2 regions of the Paraburkholderia sp. EB58 genome follow, and region 1 is predicted to be linked to the other one. Evidence: riboswitches for the same ligand, from Rfam matches in the RefSeq annotation. Region 1 holds a riboswitch; the other holds the start of a gene.
The links. A riboswitch is a leader RNA that binds a small molecule or an ion and turns the genes downstream of it on or off. The one in region 1 is predicted to bind glycine.
Positions count from the first base shown of each region.

Region 2: it holds a riboswitch for glycine, as region 1 does, so the genes downstream of both, P3T40_RS14895 (D-amino acid dehydrogenase) here and gcvT (glycine cleavage system aminomethyltransferase GcvT) in region 1, are expected to answer to the same signal.

Region 1 covers NZ_JBNDMQ010000002.1:349,570-356,486, forward strand. The annotation lists gene P3T40_RS04220 (alginate lyase family protein) at 1-278, opposite strand, end outside; gene gcvP (aminomethyl-transferring glycine dehydrogenase) at 398-3,328, opposite strand; gene gcvH (glycine cleavage system protein GcvH) at 3,404-3,784, opposite strand; gene gcvT (glycine cleavage system aminomethyltransferase GcvT) at 3,851-4,969, opposite strand; glycine riboswitch at 5,053-5,204, opposite strand; glycine riboswitch at 5,253-5,355, opposite strand; gene P3T40_RS04240 (hypothetical protein) at 5,497-5,847, opposite strand; gene P3T40_RS04245 (oxidoreductase) at 6,031-6,917, opposite strand, start outside.
Region 2 covers NZ_JBNDMQ010000009.1:26,066-32,982, reverse strand. The annotation lists gene P3T40_RS14910 (nuclear transport factor 2 family protein) at 1-312, opposite strand, end outside; gene P3T40_RS14905 (hypothetical protein) at 360-539, opposite strand; gene P3T40_RS14900 (LysR substrate-binding domain-containing protein) at 603-1,529, opposite strand; glycine riboswitch at 1,862-1,975, shown strand; gene P3T40_RS14895 (D-amino acid dehydrogenase) at 2,017-3,240, shown strand; gene P3T40_RS14890 (MarR family winged helix-turn-helix transcriptional regulator) at 3,366-3,899, shown strand; gene P3T40_RS14885 (MFS transporter) at 3,896-5,179, shown strand; gene speB (agmatinase) at 5,205-6,170, opposite strand; gene P3T40_RS14875 (aldehyde dehydrogenase) at 6,303-6,917, opposite strand, start outside.

The DNA.
Region 1 (6,917 bases):
CCTTCGGTATGTAGTTTGGACACGGCATGGGCCGGGTCGTTCAGATGCGCTTCCACATTGCTGACAAGTGCCTTGACGCCGGGATCGGCATTGGTGCGTTCGCTCGTCTGCAGCGCAGGCGCTGCACAAAAATTCATCGCTGCGCGGGCGTGCCGCATCGGCAGCATGACGGCGCCGCACACCAGCAGCAGCGTCGCGAGCGGCGTGCCCGCTGCCTGCCAGGACGGCATGCGCCGTGAATAGCTCCGGCTTTCCATCATTAGCACCTTTCGCACCATGCGAAACTCCTTCGTTGGGCTGATTCGGTGTGTGATGTTAGCCGTTCCCGGGCGCGAACGACAGGACCGCGCGCCACCTGTAAGGCGGTGCGCGGTTCGAGACAGTTGCTAAAGCGGCGTTACGCGTAATCCGCGATCGGCACGCAGGAGCAGAACAGATTGCGGTCGCCGTACACGTTGTCGGCACGGCCGACTGGCGGCCAATACTTGTTCGCGATCAGCGACGGCAGCGGATATGCCGCAGTTTCGCGCGCATAAGCATGCTTCCAGTCATCCGCGATCACCACGGCTGCCGTGTGCGGCGCGTGCTTGAGCGGGTTGTCTTCACGATCCGAGCGGCCTTCCTCGACGGCGCGAATTTCCTCGCGGATTGCCGTCATCGCTTCGATGAAGCGGTCGAGTTCTTCCTTCGATTCCGATTCGGTCGGCTCGACCATCAGCGTGCCCGGCACCGGGAAGCTCATGGTCGGCGCGTGGAAGCCGTAGTCGGCGAGACGCTTGGCGACGTCGTCGACGGTAATGCCGCTGGTTTCCTTGATCGGACGCAGATCGAGAATGCACTCGTGCGCGACCAGACCGCCGGGGCCCGAGTACAGCACCGGATAGTGCGGCGCGAGCTTGTTGGCGACGTAGTTGGCGTTGAGGATCGCGGTCTCGGTCGCAGCGGTGAGGTTCTTCGCGCCCATCATCGCGATGTACATCCACGAGATCGGCAGAATCGAAGCGGAACCGTAAGGCGCACCCGACACGGCACCGATACCTTGCGGCGCACGTTCGTAACCCGACGACGTCTGATTCGGCAGGAACTGCGCAAGGTGCGCGCCGACTGCCACCGGACCGACGCCCGGTCCGCCGCCGCCGTGCGGAATGCAGAAGGTCTTGTGAAGATTCAGGTGCGAAACGTCGCCGCCGAACTGCCCCGGTGCACAGAGGCCGACCATCGCGTTCATGTTAGCGCCGTCCACGTAGACCTGGCCGCCGTGCGCATGCACGATTTCGCAGATTTCGCGCACGTTCGCTTCGAACACGCCGTGCGTCGACGGATACGTGATCATGATCGCCGCCAGCTTGTCCGCGTGTTGCGCGGCCTTCGCCTTCAGGTCTTCAATGTCGACGTTGCCTTGGGCATCACATGCCACGACGACCACCTGCATGCCGGCCATCTGTGCCGAAGCCGGGTTCGTGCCGTGTGCCGAAGCGGGGATCAGGCAGACGTTGCGGTGCCCTTCGCCACGCGAGGCGTGGTAAGCGTGGATGATCAACAGGCCCGCGTACTCGCCTTGCGAGCCGGCGTTCGGTTGCAGCGACACAGCCGCGTAACCGGTTGCCGCCACGAGCATCTGCTCGAGCTGATCGATCATTTCGCGGTAGCCGACCGTTTGCTCGGCCGGAGCGAACGGGTGGATCTGACCGAACTCGGGCCACGTGACCGGCAGCATTTCCGAGGTCGCATTCAGCTTCATCGTGCAGGAGCCGAGCGGGATCATCGAGCGGTCGAGCGCCAGGTCCTTGTCGGAGAGGCTGCGCAGGTAGCGCAGCATTTCCGTTTCCGAATGGTGACGGTTGAACACATGGTGCGTGAGGTACGCGCTGGTGCGTTCGAGCGCGGCCGGCACGGTGCTTTCTGCGGGCAGTTCGGCGTCGAGCGCGTCGATTTGCGGCACTTCGCTTACGAACGCCGCTTGCGCGAACACGGCCAGCAGATCGGCCAGATCGCTGCGCTTGGTGGTTTCGTCGATCGAGATGCCGACGCGCGTATCGCTCACACGGCGCAGGTTGATGCGCTTGGCGGTCGCCGCGTCATGCAATGCCTGGGTGCGGGCGCCGGTTTCGAACGTAAGCGTATCGAAGAACGTCTCGTTGACGAGCGTATAGCCGAGCTTTCTCGCGCCCGCTGCGAGCAGCGAGGCGATGCGGTTCACGCGCTGTGCAATCGTCTTCAGGCCATGCGGGCCGTGATAGACCGCGTACATGCTGGCCATGATCGCGAGCAGCGCTTGCGCGGTACACACGTTCGAGGTCGCCTTTTCGCGGCGGATATGCTGTTCGCGCGTTTGCAGCGCGAGACGCAGGGCGGGCTTGCCTTGTGCATCGACGGTCACGCCGACCAGACGGCCCGGCATTTGCCGCTTGAATTCGTCGCGCACGGCGAGGTACGCCGCGTGCGGGCCGCCGAAACCAACCGGCACGCCGAAGCGCTGCGTGTTGCCGACGGCCACGTCCGCGCCCCATTCGCCCGGAGGGGTAAGCACGGTGAGGGCGAGCAGATCGGCGGCGACCACCACATGGCCGCCCGCTGCGTGGATGGCTTCAGCCAGCGCGCGGTAGTCGCGCACGTCGCCGTTCACGCCCGGATATTGCAGCAGCACGCCGAAGGCGTTGGCGCTGGCAGCGCCCGCAGCCGGACCGACCTTCACTTCGATGCCCACCGGCGTGGCGCGTGTCTTCACCACTTCGATGGTTTGCGGCAGCACGTCGTCGGCTACGTAGAACACGTTCGACTTCGGCTTGCCCACGCGTTGCAGCAGCGTCATCGCCTCGGCGGCGGCGGTGGCCTCGTCGAGCAGCGATGCGTTGGAGATGGCGAGGCCCGTCAGGTCGATGATCATCTGCTGGAAGTTCAGCAGCGCTTCGAGACGGCCTTGCGAGATTTCCGGCTGATACGGCGTGTAAGCCGTGTACCACGCGGGGTTTTCGAGCACGTTGCGCAGGATCACCGTCGGGGTGTGCGCGTTGTAATAGCCCTGCCCGATATACGAGCGGAACACCTGGTTCTTGTCCGCCAGTTCGCGCAGCGCGGCGAGTGCTTCGGCTTCGCTCTTCGGTTGCGCGAAGGGGCCGAGCGGCAGCGCTTCGCTGCGGCGGATCGTCTTCGGAATCACGGCGTCGATCAGCGCGGCGCGCGACGCGAAGCCGAGGGCTTCGAGCATCGCTTGCTGGTCGGCCGAATCCGGGCCGATGTGCCGTTCGGCGAAGGCGTCATGCACTTCGAGCGCGGCGAGCGAGAGAGGAGTGCGGTTCATCAGACGATCCGGGTGTTCGAGCTTCATGGGGTGTTCCTGGTGGTGCGGCCGTCCGCGTTCGTCGGACGCCGCACCTGACGGTTAAAGCGGGTTTGAAATAACTTACTCGCCGATGGACTTGCTGTACGCGTCGGCGTCGATCAGGCGTTCTTGCGTTGCGCCCGCTGCCGGCTTGATCTTGAACAGCCAACTGTCATACGGCGCGCTGTTGACGGAGTCCGGCGTGTCGGCCACGGCTGTGTTCGCTTCGATGATTTCGCCCGAAACCGGCGCGTAGATATCGGAAGCGGCTTTCACGGATTCGATGACCGCGACGGTGTCGCCTGCGCTGACGGTCTTGCCCAGTTCCTGGACTTCGAAAAAGACGATGTCGCCGAGCGCTTCTTGCGCGTGGTCGGTGATGCCGACCGTCAGCGTGCCGTCTGCTTCGGTGCGGACCCATTCGTGCGATTCGGTGTATTTCAGATCGGCCGGGATGCTCATCGGATGCTCCTATGCGGTGTGTTCGGGAATGACTTAAAAGTGTGGGCGCGTACGCGACGGTATGGCTTAAGCAGCAAGCACCTTGCCGTTGCGCACGAATGGCAGTTTTACCACGCTTGCGGGAAGGGCTTTATCACGGATTTGCACGTGAACGATATCGCCGGGTTTCACTTCCTTCGGCACGCGGGCGAAGGCGATGGATTCCTGCATGGTCGGCGAGAACGTGCCGCTGGTGATTTCACCGTCGCCGTGCGGCGTGACGACCTTCTGATGGGCGCGCAGCACGCCGCCCGCCTTGCCGTTTTCCTTCTGCAGGATCAGGCCGACGAACGCGCACTGGCAACCGTCCGCTTCGAGCTTCGACTTGCCGACAAAATCGCGCGGCGAAGTCAGATCAACCGTCCAGGCGAGACCGGCGTCCAGCGGCGAGACATTGTCGTCCATGTCCTGGCCGTAGAGGTTCATGCCGGCTTCGAGACGCAACGTGTCGCGCGCACCGAGCCCGGCTGGGCGCACGCCTTGGCGCACCAATGCGTCCCAGAACTCGCAGACGGAAGTGGCCGGCAACACGACTTCAAAACCGTCTTCGCCGGTGTAGCCGGTGCGGGCGATCATCAACTCGCCGAACGGCGTGTTGTCGACGATGGCGGCGTTAAACGGCTTGAGCAGTTCGGTCGAGGTGCGGCTGGACGGCGCGACTTGCCAGACTTTGTCGCGGGCGTTCGGGCCTTGGACTGCGACAATCGCCAGATCGCGGCGCGGCGTGATGGTGAGGCCGTAGTTGCCTTCGGCGTTCAGCTTGCCGAACCAGGCGACGTCTTTTTCGGCGGTGCCGGCATTGACGACCAGACGGAAATGATCTTCGCTGAAGTAATAGACGATCAGATCGTCGATCACGCCGCCGTTCGGGTTTAGTAGGCAGGAGTAGAGCGCGCGGCCCGGCGTCTGCAGTTTGCCGACGTTGTTGGCAATCGCGTGTTCGAAGAAGGCGCGCACGCGCTCGCCTTTGAAATCGACGACGCACATGTGCGACACGTCGAACATGCCGGCGTCGGTACGCACGGCGCGATGTTCGTCGATCTGCGAGCCGTAGTTGACGGGCATGTCCCAGCCGCCGAAATCGACCATACGGGCGTTCAGCGCGCGATGGGTGGCGTTAAGCGGGGTGTGTTTGAGTTCGTTCATCAGGGCCTCAGGCAATCTCGCGAAACAAAAAAGGCCATGCGGCTTGATCCCTCGCGGCCGGAATGCCTGCGAGCGATGCCTTGCATGACCCCTCTGTCCTCGATACCTGAGAGATTGCGCTGCCGTGAGCTTTTGCAAGCCGTCACGGCGAAACGCGCGCCCCTTCGGTGGGCAGCCTGCCTGGCTCGATGACGTTCGATGCCGGTGGCTACTGCCGCTCTCCAGAGTGCGAAAAACCGGTGCCTGATGGAAGCCCGGAACATGCCGGTATCAGACGGGTTCTTCGACGCAGTCGGTCCTTTTGCCTGAGAGTTTGCGGGTGTGCCCCTTCGGCGGCGCGGCCTGCGAAAACAACAGCAGCCAGCGCGCTCTCCCGACGCGTGCGGCGAATGTACGCGAGGCCCGGAGGCTTGTCAAATGGAGGCTTCGGAGGAAGGCGGGGTGGTGCAATGCACACCGCGCACGCCAAAAAAAAGCGCGAGGAGCGACCCCCGCGCTTGTACCGAGACGGCAGATTGCTGAGAGGATTACTCGCCGATCGCGTGAGCTGCGCCGTCGAGTTCCTGATTCAGCACGCGCTGTTCGTCACCGGACAGGCCGCCGCCATGTTGTGCAGCCATGTCGTGCGCTTCCTGACGGATCACGTCGAGGCGATGATGCAGTGCGCCACCTTGCGGGGGCGGATATGCGCCTGCGTTGACGTGAGCGTCGATGCGGCGGCTCAGGTTGTCGGCACGGCCGTCAACCTGCCTGAGACGCTGTACGGCAATTTCGTGTGCGTCCGGATGCGGTGCCGGTGCTTGCGGCTGCGTCACCACGCAGGCCGCCAGCGAAGAAACCAGCGCGCAGCCAGCCAGCGCACGGATGAAACGTTGCATACCAACTCCTTGTCGTCGTCTTTTCTTGATCGATGGTCAGATCGATACCGGATAGCAACGGCCAAGCCGTGCCACCCGATGACCTGAACTCAGCAACATATTGTAACGGAGCGTTCCTTTCGGAACTGTTGCCAGAGGTTACCGTCATGTAAGCCGAGATTTAAGGTGACTTGCGCGGCGATCTCAACGAATGCGTTCGAACGGCAGACGCTGGCCTTCCTCTTCGCTGCGCGCGGCCAGTTCGATGATCGTCATGACGTCGACGGCGTCCTGCGGGCTAACCGGGAAGCGGTCGCCATCCAGGATCGTGGCGGCGAGGGCCTGATAGAAGCCGACGTAGTCACCGTCGCGAGTGGGCAAAGTGCGCTCGACTTCCTGATTGTTGGCGTCCAGTACGCGCAGGAGGCCAGCCGCGTTGCCGCCACCGAAACCGGCGTCACCCGGCCGCAGACCGGCCTTCAATTGATCTTCCTGGGTGTCCAGTTCGCGTTTGACGTAGCTGCCGCGCGTGCCGTCCATTGCGAAGCGCGGCGGCGCCAGCGCGGTGAGAGCGCTGGCGTGCAGCACGACTTCGAGGCCCTCATAGCCAAGTTGCAGATGCACGTAATCAGGCGCGCCGCCCCCGTCGCGATACGTCTTGACGGTGGCCGACACGGTGACCGGGGTGCCGAAAAGCGCGAGCGCCTGGTCGATCAGATGCGGCCCGAGATCGAACAGCAGGCCGCCGCCACGCGACGCTTCCTCGCGCCAGCGCGGCCGCACATCGGGACGGAAGCGGTCGAAGTGCGATTCGTAGTGGGTGACGCGGCCCAACTCGCCGCTCGCGAGCAGATCGCGGACGGTGAGGAAATCGCCGTCCCAGCGACGGTTGTGAAACGGCGCGAAGGTGAGGCGGCGCGCCAGTGCCAGATTGGCGAGCGTCATGGCCTCTGTGGCCGTCAGCGTGACCGGCTTGTCGACCACCACGTGTTTGCCCGCTTCGAGCGTGCGTTTGGCCAGTTCGAAGTGGGTGTCGTTCGGCGTCGCGATCACGACGCACTGGATGTCGTCGAGGGCAAGGAGAGCCTCGA
Region 2 (6,917 bases), on a different contig from region 1:
GAGCTTGCCGTCTTCAAAGCGTACGACGTCCGCTGCGATCCACGCGGCTGGTCTGCCGTTTCCCGAGAAGCGGCCGTGTGCGATCACGTAGTCGCCTTCGGCCACAATGAGCTGGTTCTCGTAGCGCAACGTGTGGGGCGCCGAGCGGATCAGTGCAAACAGGCCTTCACGTCCCGGCGCAATATGCGCGCTATGCTGAATGTAGCGATCCGACCAGAAGCGTTCGGCAGCCGCATAGTCGCGCTTGTTGAAAAGCGTATCGAATGCCTCGAGGACGAGGGCCTTGTTCTGTTCCGGTGTCGTTTTGCTCATGTCAGTCTCGATGAAAGTGAATGAATCAAATCGCCGCTCGATGTTGGTCAAGCATTGGCGAGGCGGAGCGCGGGATAGTCGGAATAGCCTTGCGGACCCGACCCATACACCGTGTGCCAGTCGAACTCGGCCAGCGGCGCACCCGTGGCAAGCCGTTCCACCAGATCTGGGTTGGCAATATAGGGGCGCCCGAACGCCAACTTGTCGGCAAGCCCGGCCTCGATCAACCGGTTGCGTCATGAAGGGAAAGATAACAGTGCGCCGCCAACGGCGGTAGCCATCCGTTTCTGCTATGTCTTATGTATGGGATGCATAGATGGCGAGGCGGCGTACTGTCCGCGCCTGAATTCGGCCATAAGATGCTCGACAACCGCGCGTCCCGCGGCGCGGGTTGCCCGGCCCATTGGAAAGTACGCGTGCACAGGGATGTCGGCGGTCTTCCAGTCGACCAGCAGCCTGACGAGCGAGCCCTCATCCAGTTCGCGGCGGCAAGCCCATTCGCTGGTCGAAGTGATGCCGATTCCCGCCGCCGCAGCAGCGACCGCGCCCTCATTCTCGTCGGTCGAGAAAATCGCTTCCAGATCGACCACCACCTCCTCGCCCGCACGCGCAAACCTCCATCCGGCGGGGACCACTGACGCCGGTCCGCCAACGATGCGATGTTGTGTCAACTCATCAGGCGTTACCGGCGCGCCGTGGCGTTCAATGTAGTCAGGCGACGCGACGATCACACGCTGAATCTGCGTGATCAGCGTGGCCGTGGCGCTTGAATCCACGAGACGCCCGAGGCGGATGGCGACATCCACCGCGTCCTTGACGAGATCCTGCGGGCGGTCGCCCAGCAACACGTGTAGCCGCAGTTCCGGATGACGCGCCAGAAAAGGCGCGACACGCGGGATGACGTGGCGGATCGCGATGCTGCTCGGCATGCTCATGCGCAAAATGCCGCGCAGTTCGCTGCCTTCGCGCACGCTCTGCTCCGCATCTTCGAGCGCCATGAGGATCGGATCGAGACGCGACAAAAACTCGGCGCCCGCATCAGTCAGCACGACCGCGCGCGTTGTACGCGTGAGCAGGCGCGCACCGAGGTCGCTCTCCAGGTCGGCGATGATGCGCGACACCTGCGATTGCGACAGCCCGAATTCGCGCGAAGCCGCCGAGAAACTGCCGAGCCGCGCGACGCGCGTGTAGAGCTTGAGGGAGAGGATGTCCTTCACGGTGGCCGATGGTTGGATTTGGGCGGGCGAACCTGAGCAAGGTTATACGATTGATGCGTAATCTGCAAATAAGCGGCGAGTAAAGCCACGGTCGCGCAGTCGCCTGACAGCGCCGCAGCGGCCCGGCACACGCGCTTCGAACGTGTCGTTAGACGGGAGAAACGCGCGAGGAAAAAAGCGCAACCACGAAAAAAACGCTTGCCGGATTTATTGCCAACAGCTACCGTTACGCCGTTCTACACGCTGTCGCGGGAGAGACTGTCACGCAGCAATGCGCTGACGGCGCCGACGGAGCAACCGCCCCGGAAACTCTCAGGCACAAGGACCGCCCAGCCGGAACATCTGGAGAGCGGCGCTTTACGCGCCCACCGAAGGGGATTTCCGCCCACCCGGCAACGGGATGCGCGCAGAAAGAAACTCTCAGGTACATGGACAGATGGGGCATGGAAGCCGGAAACGGCCCTGCTCACTCACTCTGGACCATGACATGTCACGCATCGCCATTATTGGCGCCGGCATTACCGGCGTCACGACTGCTTACGCCCTCGCGCAACGCGGCTTCAACGTTACGGTGTTTGAACGCCACCGCTATGCCGCGATGGAAACTTCATTCGCCAACGGCGGCCAGTTGTCGGTCAGCAACGCCGAGGTCTGGAACAGCACCGCCACGATCGTCAAAGGCCTCCGCTGGATGCTGACTCGCGATGCGCCGTTGCTGCTCAATCCGCTGCCGAGCTGGCACAAGTACTCGTGGATGGGCGAATTTCTGCGGCAAATACCGAACTATCGTGCGAACACCATCGAAACCGTGCGGCTGGCGATTGCCGCGCGCGCGCATCTGTTTTCGATTGCAGCGCGCGAGCAGATTGATTTCGATCTGGAAACGCGCGGCATTCTGCATGTCTACAAGACTCGCAAGGAATTCGATGCGGCCGCGAAGGTGAATACGCTGCTGAACGAAGGCGGACTCGATCGCAACCCGGTAAGCGTGGCCGAAATCCGCCAAATCGAGCCGGCGCTCGACGGCACCTTTCACGGCGGCTTTTTCACGCCATCCGATTCGACCGGCGACATCCACAAGTTCACGCGCGGCCTCGCGCAGGCGTGCGAGCGTCACGGCGTCGAATTCCGCTACGACACGGAGATCAACTCGATCACACGCGACCCCGCCGGAACCTTCAGCGTCGCCGCGACGCAAGCGGGCGAGCCTTTTCAGCAGACGTTTGCGCAGATCGTCGTCTGCGCCGGGGTCAAGAGCCGCGCATTTGCATCGATGCTCGGCGACCGCGTCAACATCTACCCCGTCAAAGGCTACTCGATCACCGTCTGCCTCGATGACGCCGCGAGCCAGCAAGGCGCGCCCTGGGTCAGCCTGCTCGACGACAGCGCGAAGATCGTCACGAGCCGCCTTGGCACCGACCGTTTTCGCGTGGCCGGCACGGCCGAAATCAACGGCTTCAATCGCGATATCCGCGCCGAGCGGATTGCTCCGCTCACTGAATGGACGCGCCGCTGTTTTCCACAGGTGAATACGTCACGCGTCATCCCGTGGGCCGGTTTGCGTCCGATGCTGCCCAGCATGTTGCCGAAGGTCGGCAAAGGCCGCTTGCCCGGCGTGTTCTATAACACGGGACACGGACATCTTGGCTGGACGCTTTCAGCGGCGACCGCGGCGGGCGTGGCCGATGTAATTGCGGCGACACGCGCATAGCGGGCTTAAGCGGCGGTCTTAAGCGGTGGCTTCAAGCTGCGCCGGCGCGTCAAAAATAAATTTGCATCGTCGCCTAGATATGTGCATCATGCATATATGCAGACTGCACACATTGAGACATAGCCATGACGCAGCGCACAGAAAACCTGCTCGGCGTGCTCGCCCTGCTGGTGACAGATGAGATGAACGCGCAGAACACCGTGGCCGCGCTCGCTGGCGCCACGGCGCGCGCGATGCTCAATGCAGTCGGCCAATACCCGGATTCGTCTATTGAAGTGTTGCGCGATGCAGTCGATCTATCGCATCCGGCGGCAGTCCGCGCGGTGGCGGGTCTCGTTGAGGCGGGTCTGATCGAGAAGAAGCCCGGTGCCGACAAACGCGCCGTGGCGCTCGCTTTGACTGCCGCAGGCCGGCGCGAAGCGAAGCGCATGCAGACGGCGCGCGAACGTATGCTGCAGCGCGTGGTGGGCCGACTCGATGACGACGAGCGCGCCGTGTTTGAAGACCTGTTGATCAAGATTCTCTGGCATGAAACCCGCGACCCCGCGCATGCGATGCAGTTATGTCGCTTGTGCGACGACGGCCCCTGCCTCAAAGCAGGCTGCCCGGTTGAATGCCGCGAACAGGGCTTGCCGATGCCCGAGCGGAGCGACTCATGACTTCCGCCACGCCCGTGCGCTGGCATGCGATTGGTGCGCTGACCGCCGTGTCCGCGCTGGCGCAGATCGGTCAGTTCGGGATGGGCTTTATGGTGTTGCCGGTTTGGCTGGCGCATCACGGCCTCGATGCGCCGCGCGCCGGTTTGTTTTCCGCTGCGCAGTGGGCCGGCATGGTGGCGGGACTGCTGGCGGCGCCTCATCTGGCAGAGCGAATCGGCGCAAAGGCGACCGTTACGCTAGGGCTTGCCGCGAGTATCGGCGCGTTCGCGACCATAGGCTGGCTTGCGTGGCCCTGGTGGCTGATCCCCGGCATGCTGACCGGACTCGGCATCGGCCTGCGCTGGATTGCCAATGAAACCTGGCTTTATCGCCTCGTGCCCGCGCAAGCGAGCGGCCGGGTAGTCGGTATTCATGAAGCGCTGATCGCGGCGGCCGGCGTGATCGGGCCCGCGCTCTCTGCTTGGTATGCAGTCGACGGCGTGATCACTTTTGTCGCGGGGGCCGCGTTCACGTTCGCCGCTGCGATTCCGCTATGGCTGACCGCTTCCGACCCGAGCGGCCGTACCGCTTCACGCTCCTCAGGCTATTTCCAGCCGGATCAGCACGTTCTAACTACGGCGCAAGGACAGAAGCAAACGTCGCAACCTCAATTGTCCGCCCGGCGCTCCGCTGTCAACCGTACCAGGGCCACCAAGGCCACGGCAATCGGCCCGCTTGTCTGTCTCGGCATGGTCGTGGTGGCGTTCGGTGGTCTTGGCGATGGCGCGCTCTACGGTCTCTTTCCGCTATTTGCAGAGGGACGTGGGCTCAATCCGACGCAAACAGCGACCCTGCTCACCTGCTTCGGTATCGGAGGAATGGCGCTGCAGTTTCCTGTTGGCTGGTTCGCCCAGCGCGCCAGTCTCGCTGCCGCGGTCGTCGTCTGCGCTGCAACAAGCGCCCTCGCAGTCGTTTCGTTTGCGTTGGCCGCGCCCGCGTCGTGGCTACTATCTGCAAGCGCAGTGTTGCTTGGCGGAATGAATAGCGCATTTATCACGCTGGGGATGTTTTCCGCCGCAAGCGGTGACAAAGCCGCGTTGACGCGCAACATGCGGCTGGTTTCGCTAACCTTCACGATCAGCTCGATTGCTGGCCCGTTGTTCGCCGGCTTCGCAATGAATGCACTCGGCAGCGACATGCTGATGTGGCAACTCGCGCTCGCAAGTGGCGCGCTCGCCATCTATACGCTTGGCCTGCTCGAAGGCCGGCGTCAGCCTCGCGAAGCGTCCTCCGCGAGCTAACGCCGGTTGCACCGCTTCTACAACATCAACGCGTGCCGGCTACCTTGCGCTGCCGCCAAAGGCACAGCACATCGCACGCAATGTGCGCCGCTGCGATCGCTGTGATCTCGCTATGGTCATAGGCGGGGGCCACTTCGACGACGTCCGCGCCAATCAGGTTCACGCCACCCAGGCCACGCACGATGGCGAGCCCTTGAGCGGACGACAAGCCACCGGCCACCGGTGTGCCCGTGCCCGGCGCAAAGGCCGGATCGAGGCAATCTATATCGAAGGTCAGATACGTGGGACGTTCGCCGACAATCGACATGATCCGCTCCACCGCCGCCCGCGTGCCGTGCTCGTGCACCCACGCGGCATCGAGGATGTTGATGCCCATGAAGTCGTCGTTCCACGTGCGAATGCCGATCTGCACGGACGTCTTCGGATCGATCAGGCCGTCCTTCACCGCCTTGTAGAACATCGACCCATGGTTCAGGCTGTCTGGACTGTCGTCGGCCCAGGTATCGCAGTGGGCGTCGAAATGGATCAGCGACAACGGCTTGCCATACTTCTCGGCGTGGGCGATCAGCAATGGATACGTGATGTAGTGATCGCCGCCCAACGTCAGCATCTTCGCATCCGATCGCAGAATCGTGCGGGCATGCTCGACGATGGCCGGTTTGATGGTCATCGGATTGTGCGCATCGAACCAGCAGTCGCCGTAATCGGTCACGGCAAGATCGTCGAACGGGTTGAAACCCCACGGATAGGGATGCAACTCGGATAACTGCACGCTAGCCGCCCGCACCGCGGCTGGACCAAGACGCGCGCCGGAGCGAAAGGTGGTCGCCAGATCGAGCGGCACACCGGAGACGACCACGTCGGCCCCGGCAAGTTCGCGCGTGTACTTGCGTCGCATAAACGACAGCACGCCCGCGTAGGTATTTTCGATCGAGGATCCGTAGAGGGACGGACGGCGGATTGCACCGTCGCCATAGAGGAGTTCAGTCATGGGATGACCTGATAAAACATGCCGGCAACACGCGCGGTTTTCCTGAGGTTGTGCGCGTATCGCCCGGCTTCGGATTCATTGGGAACGCGACGGTGCTTCAGTTGCGCACCGCCACGCTGGCTTGCGAATCCTTTAGCGCAGCCGCACCAGCGTAGACTTCAGCTCGGTGTACTTCTCCAGTGCGTGCAACGACTTGTCACGGCCGTTGCCCGATTGCTTGTAGCCGCCGAACGGGAAGTTCATATCACCCCCTTCGTCGTAGCAGTTGACCCATACCGTACCCGCCCGCAAGCTGCGCGCCATTTCATGAGCGGTGGTGAGGTTGGAGGTCCAGACTGCGGCGGCGAGACCGTATTCGCTGTCGTTGGCAATCCTGATGGCTTCTTCAGCTGTGTCGAACGTGATCACCGACAGCACCGGTCCGAAGATTTCTTCACGCGCAATTTTAGCATCCACCTGAGTGTCGAAGATGGTCGGCTCGATATAGTAGCCACCGCTCTCCTGCTTCACGCGAGCGCCGCCGAGCAGCAGCTTCGATTCCGCACGACCCGCCTCGATATAGCTCAGCACGCGGTCCAGTTGCACCTGATCGACAATCGCGCCCATCGAGGTCTTCGGGTCGAGCGGATTGCCCGGCGTATAACTGCGCGCAGCGGCGATCAGCTTGTCGAGGAACGCATCCTTGATGTCGCGATGCACGAGCAGGCGCGAACCCGCCGTGCACATCTCGCCCATGTTGTAGAAGAT